Linked DNA regions of Phytohabitans houttuyneae. The main gene of each other region encodes a partner of the protein of the gene in region 2 in a complex. Links are inferred from orthologs where the notes say so. Each region holds a gene or a part of one and is shown on either strand. Other genes may lie near its edges. The genes, in order: tig and rpsG.

Region 1 (3,289 bases), on a different replicon or contig from region 2:
GTTGATGTACATCGTGATGTCGCGGTCCGGGTCGGTGCCCTCGAGCGTGAGCAACTGCGCCATGACGTCGTTGGCCGAGGCGTCGTCGACCTGCACGCCGAGGAAGATGATCCGGTCCTCGAACATCTTGTTGTACGGGTTGGACTCCTTCACCCCGTACGACGTGCGCTCGACGAACGACGGAATGATGTACCGGTTGTGGACCTCGCGGAGGCCCGCCGGGATCTGCAGTTCAGTCATGGTGTCTTCCTCAGCTCAGCGTGCCGGCGCCGGACGGGACCTGGGTCGCCCCGGTGATCACGTGGTCGATGAACCCGTAGTCCTTGGCCTCCTGAGCCGTGAACCAGCGGTCACGGTCGGAGTCGGCCTCGATCTGCGCCTGGGTCTGCCCCGTGTGGAACGCGACCCGCTCCTGGAACATCCGCTTCGTGTAGAGCATCTGCTCGGCCTGGATCGCGATGTCGGAGGCCGTGCCACCCATGCCGCCGGACGGCTGGTGCATCATGATCCGCGCGTGCGGGAGCGCGAACCGCTTGCCCGCGGAGCCGGCGCACAGCAGCAGCTGACCCATCGACGCGGCCATGCCCATCGCGATCGTCTGCACGTCGTTGTCGATGAACTGCATCGTGTCGTAGATCGCCATGCCGGAGTAGACCGAGCCGCCGGGCGAGTTGATGTACAGGTAGATGTCCCGCGACGGGTCCTCCGCCGCGAGCAGCAGCAGCTGCGCGCAGATGCGGTTGGCCACGTTGTCGGTGACCTCACTGCCCAGGAAGACGATGCGCTCCTTGAGCAGGCGGTTGTAGACCGTGTCGTCGAGGTTGCCACTGAGCGCGTCGCCTCCGCGGGCCTCGATCGCCCGCGTGGGCATCACAGGGAAAAGCTGATCGGTCATGGCAAGCCCTTCGCAATTGTCTCCGTACGACCGACCTTATCCACTGCCGGCAGCCACGACCGCAACGTTCGCTCTCAGCGCACGGGCGCGCCGCGGCCGCCGGTACCCCATCTCAGTGGTCGTGGTCGTGGTCGTGCTCGTCGGCGCTCCCGCCGCGGAGGTCATCCATGTTCAGCTCGTTGCCGGCCGAATCGGTGATCTTGATCCGCTCCATGACCAGCGCGAGCGCCTTGCCCCGGCGGACATCGCCGAAGACGGCCCCGGCGGTGCCGGAGCGGACGAGCTGGTCGTAGTACTGCTGGGGCTGCACACCGGCCCGCTGCGCGCGGTGCATGATCTCGTGGCCGAACTCGTCGTCGGAGACCTGCACGTCTTCGGCGTCGGCGAGCGTGTCGAGCAGCAGCTGGATCTTGACGCCCTCGGTGGCCGCCTCGGTCAGCTCGGTGTCGATCTGCTCCTCGGTCTTCTCCTCCGCCGAGAGGTACTCCTCGAGTGAGGCGCCGATCCGCTCGAGCTGGTCGGCCATCGCCTGCTTGCGGTGGTCGACCTCCTCGCGCACGACACCCTCGGGGGCCGGCACGTCGGCGGCCTGGACCAGCTCGGCGAGAGCCTTGTCGCGGGCCGCGTAGAGCTGCTCGACCTTCTTCACCCGGGTGACCCGCTCGCGCAGGTCGTTGCGCAGCTCGTCGAGCGTGTCGAACTCGCTGGCCAGCTGGGCGAACTCGTCATCCAGCTCGGGCAGCTGCTTTTCCTTGACCGTGCGGACCGTCACCGAGACATCCGCGTCGCGGCCGGCGAAGTCGCCGCCGACCAGCTGCGTGACGAAGGTGGTCGAGTCGCCGGCCGACTGGCCGACGAGCACCTCGTCGAGGCCGGGGAGCAACTGCTTGCTGCCCACCTCGTGGGAGATGTTGGTCGCCGATCCGCCCGGCACCTCTTCGCCGTCGACGGTCGCGGCCAGGTCGATCTGGACGTAGTCGCCCTCCTGGGCCGCCCGCTCCACGGTCTTGAGCGTGGCGAAGCGCTCCCGCAGCCCCTTCACCTGGTCGTCGATCTCGCTGTCGCCGATCTGGAGCTCGTCGACGCTGATCTCGATGGTGGAGAGGTCGGGAAGCGTGATCTCGGGCCGCACGTCGATCTCGGCGGTGAACTTGAGCGGCTGGCCGTCCTCGATCTCCGGGAACGACTCCAGCTCCGGCCGGCCGAGCATCTTGACGTCGTGCTCGCGCACCGCCGCCAGGATCTGGGCCGGGATCGCCTCCTGGATGGCCTCGTTGATCACGGCGGCGCGACCGACCCGCTGGTCGATCACGGCGGCCGGAATCTTGCCGCGACGGAAGCCCGGGATCTGGATCTGCTGGCCGATCTCCCGGTACGCCTTCTTGAGGCTCGGCTCGAGCTCGACGAACGGCACCTCGATGGCGAGCCGCACCCGCGTCGGGCTCAGGGTCTCGACGGTGCTCTTCACAGGCGTACTCCTCGATGGATCTTTCAGGCTTGTGGGCCGTGCGGCGTCACGCGGACGCAATAGCGGCTCGGTCGAGTGTAGAGCGGAGCGGGCAGCGCCAGCCGCCCGGCTGGCGGCAAGGGCGCTGACCTGCGCAAACACTATCTCGGTCTCAGATGGTAGGCCTTTCCCTACCCCCAGCCGGGCGTCCAGCCCCACTGACCCGCGGCCGCGCCGCCGCGAGGGTTGTCGATGACGGAACGACGACGACTTGGGGAGTGATCATGGCAGGCGCGATTTCCCGGCGTTCGGTGCTGGCGGGGGCGGCGGGTGTGGCGGGCGCGACCGTCGGCCTCGGCCGGGCCGGGGCGGCGGGCGCCACGCCCGCCGCGGACATCACGGCGGTGACGGGGGTCACCGTGATCGACGCGGCGGGCGGGGCGCGGCGCCACCAGAACGTCCTGGTTCGCGGCGGCCACGTCCTCGACGCGGGCGACACCCATCGGGTACCGGTCCCGCACGGCGCGCGGGTCGTGGACGGCCGAGGGAAGTTCCTGATCCCCGGCCTCGCGGACATGCACACGCACGCGACCGAGATCGATCCGACCGACCCCGAGATGTACGTGGTGAACGGCGTCACCACCACCCGCCAGATGTCCTCCAGCGACGCGGTCCGCGGCTGGCGGCGGGACATCGAGTCGGGCGCCCGCCTGGGGCCACGCTGGGCGGTCGGCAGCTCCATCGTGGACGGCGCGCCGTCGCTGTGGGAGGGCCTCGGCGTTCCGTACATCGCGGTCGCCGACCCGGCGCAGGGCCGTGCCGCCGTGCGCCGGGAGGTGGAGGCGGGTGCCGACTTCATCAAGACGTACACCCGGCTGTCCCGCGAGTCCTTCCACGCGATCGCGGCAGAGTCGCGCCGCGCCGGCATACCGTTTCTCGGGCACGTG
Region 2 (3,228 bases):
ACGATCACGCTCGCGTACTGACCGGAGCCACCGGTCTGCTTCTTGTGCGTGTACTCGACCTTGTCCACCTTGCGGCGGATGGTCTCGCGGTACGCCACCTGCGGCTTGCCGATGTTGGCCTCGACGTTGAACTCCCGGCGCATGCGGTCGACCAGGATGTCGAGGTGCAGCTCGCCCATGCCCGAGATGACCGTCTGACCGGTCTCCTGGTCGTTGGCGACGCGGAAGGTCGGGTCCTCCTCGGCCAGGCGCTGGATCGCGGTGCCCAGCTTCTCCTGGTCGGCCTTCGTCTTCGGCTCGATGGCGACCTGGATCACCGGCTCCGGGAACGTCATCGACTCCAGGATCACCGGGTTGGCCGGGTCACACAGCGTGTCGCCGGTGGTGGTCTGCTTGAGACCCTGCACCGCGATGATGTCGCCGGCCTGCGCGGTCGCACGCTCTTCTCGCTTGTTCGCGTGCATCTGGTAGATCTTGCCGATGCGCTCCTTGCGGTCCTTGGTGGAGTTGATCACCTGGGAACCGGACTCGAGCTTGCCGGAGTAGACCCGCACGTACGTCAGCTTGCCGAGGTGCTTGTCCGTCTGGATCTTGAACGCCAGCGCGGAGAAGGGCTCGGACATCGAGGGCCGGCGCAGGAGCGGGGTCTCGCCGTCAGTCGCCGTGCCCTCGATCGCCGGGATGTCCAGCGGCGACGGCAGGAAGTCGATGACGGCGTCCAGCATGGGCTGGATGCCCTTGTTCTTGAACGCGGAGCCACACAGCACCGGGTTGGCCTTGGAGGTGATGGTGGCGCGGCGGATGCCGGCCTTGATCTCGTCGGCCGAGATCTCCTCGCCCTCCAGGTACTTCTCCATCACGCTGTCGTCGACGTCGGCGAGCGTCTCGATGAGCTTCTCGCGCCACTCGGCGGCCTGGTCGGCGAGCTCGGCCGGGATCTCCTCGACCGCGTAGTCCTCGCCCTTCTGGGTCTCGCCGCGCCACGTGAGCGCGCGCATCCCGATCAGGTCGACGACGCCGATGTGGTTGCCCTCGAGGCCGATCGGGATCTGCAGCACCAGCGGGGTGGCGTTGAGCCGGTCGATCATCATCTGCACGCAGCGGAAGAAGTCGGCACCCGTGCGGTCGAGCTTGTTGACGAAGCACATCCGCGGAACGTTGTACTTGTCAGCCTGGCGCCAGACGTTCTCGGTCTGCGGCTCGACACCGGCCACACCGTCGTACACCGCGATCGCACCGTCGAGCACCCGCAGGTTGCGCTCCACCTCAACGGTGAAGTCGACGTGCCCCGGGGTGTCGATGATGTTGATGGGGTGGCCCTTCCACTCGACCTTTGTGGCGGCCGAGGTGATGGTGATGCCCCGCTCCTGCTCCTGCTCCATCCAGTCCATGACGGCGGCGCCCTCGTGGACCTCACCGATCTTGTACGTGATGCCGGTGTAGAACAGGATTCGTTCCGTCGTGGTCGTCTTACCGGCATCGATGTGCGCCATGATGCCGATGTTGCGTAGCTTGGCGAGCGCGTTGTCGGCGGCAGCCACGGTAATCCCTACTTCGTCGTCTCGTCGGGCGCTGGGGTCACCAGCGGTAGTGGGCGAAGGCCTTGTTGGACTCCGCCATCTTGTGCGTGTCCTCGCGCCGCTTCACCGAGGCGCCGAGGCCGTTGCTCGCGTCGAGCAGCTCGTTCTGCAGTCGCTCGATCATGGTCTTCTCGCGCCGGGCCTTCGAGTACTGCACCAGCCAGCGCAGGCCCAGGGTGGTCGCCCGGGTCGGGCGAACCTCAACCGGCACCTGGTACGTCGCGCCACCGACACGGCGGCTGCGGACCTCGAGGGTCGGCTTCACGTTGTCCATCGCGCGCTTGAGGGTCACGACCGGATCGGTGCCGGTCTTCTCCCGGCAGCCCTCCAGGGCGCCGTACACAACGCGCTCGGCGAGCTGGCGCTTGCCGCGCATCAGGATCTTGTTGACCAGCTGCGTGACCAGCGGCGAGTTGTACACCGGGTCAGCGACAAGCGGCCGGCGCGGCGCGGGGCCCTTACGCGGCATGTCAGCTCTTCTCCTTCTTCGCGCCGTAGCGGCTGCGCGCCTGCTTGCGGTTGCGGACACCCTGGGTGTCCAGCGAACCGCGGACGATCTTGTACCGGACGCCGGGGAGGTCCTTCACACGGCCGCCACGCACGAGCACGATCGAGTGCTCCTGCAGGTTGTGGCCGACGCCGGGGATGTACGCCGTCACCTCGATCTGGCTGCTCAGCTTCACACGAGCGACCTTGCGCAGCGCCGAGTTCGGCTTCTTGGGGGTGGTGGTGTACACACGCGTGCACACTCCGCGCCGCTGGGGCTCCCCTTCAGCGCCGGGGTCTTGGTCTTGCTCGTCTTGGCCTGCCGGCCCTTGCGGACCAGCTGCTGGATCGTGGGCACCGGGTTTCTCCGCTCCCTTGCTTCCTCTGTGCGTGCCTGTGTCTGTGTGCCGTGCCTCTGCGCCGGTCGGCACGCGGCCGACCTGGCACTTTCGCCGGGTGGCCCTCGTCCTCCCGGCACCCGCGGTCGGGCGTGTCGTCCGGCACACGGTTGCGGCGCGCGCTGTCACGTGCACCGCGTTTGTCTCGTTGCCCGTGTCGCGGCCCACTATGAGGGCGCACGCACGGATTGCCCGGGCACGCCCGGGCACGAGGGGAAAGAGTACCCACCGTGAGCGCACAGGTCAAAACGGGGGACCCGTCTTTGCCTTCTCGCCCGCGGCGAACAACTCCAGTCGTTCAGTGTACCCGCTCCTGTGCGGGCCACCCATCGACGGGGTCCTCAGACGCTCACTTGGATCAACAGGGAGGTCCCGACGCCGAGCGCGGTGAGCCCGAGCCCCACGGCACCGCAGACCAGGCCGGCGATGGCCACGCCACGGCCGGTGACCCGGATCCCGGAGACCGCCCGCTTGATCTGCCGCATGCCGAGCACCGCGAGCACGACCGCGGCACCCCCGGCCAGGCCGGCGATCATCGCGAAGGCGCCCGCGACCCACGCACCCCAGCCGGCCGAGGCACCGACCACGCCGAAGCACGCTACGACAAACGACACGAGGACCGAACCGATTCCCGCCACCAGCGAACCGACGGCCAGGCCCGACGTGGACGGCGGCAGATTGAGGTGTACGACAGCGAAGTTGGTGCCCGGCACCGCCTCGACCCGCTGCGGCGCCAACCACGCCTCGCGCGGCGGCGGCGGGAC

What was found.
Region 1: the proteins of rpsG (region 2) and tig are in contact, whole or in part, in a crystal structure (PDB 3GTY), measured with the Thermotoga maritima proteins. The link is inferred for Phytohabitans houttuyneae from one-to-one orthologs. Residues at the interface, in WP_004081843.1 of Thermotoga maritima: Lys34, Lys52, Lys55, Glu59, Arg62, Gln63, Glu66, Asn67, Lys69, Val71, Arg95, Ala109, Lys110, Lys111, Gly112, Arg113, Pro114, Glu117, Glu121, Ile124, Ala125, Tyr127, Asn128, Asn129, Thr130, Gly131, Lys135, Asp139, Arg142, Met143; in WP_004081061.1 of Thermotoga maritima: Glu122, Val124, Val129, Leu130, Tyr133, Glu188, Gly259, Ile262, Tyr263, Glu266, Ser270, Glu273, Gln274, Glu277, Arg308, Gln311, Ile312, Ser315, Tyr316, Glu325, Arg329, Arg336, Leu363, Phe366, Trp367, Arg373, Leu377, Arg381, Leu384, Glu387.

Annotation. Positions count from the first base shown.
Region 1 is NZ_BLPF01000004.1:560,130-563,418, reverse strand. The notes cover bases 186-3,160. They hold tig (trigger factor), read right to left. Parts: upstream 2,364-3,160; coding sequence 1,008-2,363; downstream 186-1,007. Other genes in these bases: Phou_RS45200 (amidohydrolase family protein), read left to right, coding at 2,627-3,160; Phou_RS45210 (ATP-dependent Clp protease proteolytic subunit), read right to left, coding at 251-895; Phou_RS45215 (ATP-dependent Clp protease proteolytic subunit), read right to left, coding at 186-240. In the rest of the region: more of Phou_RS45215, read right to left, coding at 1-185; more of Phou_RS45200, read left to right, coding at 3,161-3,289. UniProt on the Bacillus subtilis protein: Involved in protein export. Acts as a chaperone by maintaining the newly synthesized protein in an open conformation. Functions as a peptidyl-prolyl cis-trans isomerase.
Region 2 is NZ_BLPF01000001.1:3,444,203-3,447,430, forward strand. What follows is about bases 315-3,228. They hold rpsG (30S ribosomal protein S7), read right to left. Parts: upstream 2,050-3,228; coding sequence 1,579-2,049; downstream 315-1,578. Other genes in these bases: fusA (elongation factor G), read right to left, coding at 315-1,547; Phou_RS15350 (hypothetical protein), read right to left, coding at 2,806-3,228. Outside these bases: more of fusA, read right to left, coding at 1-314.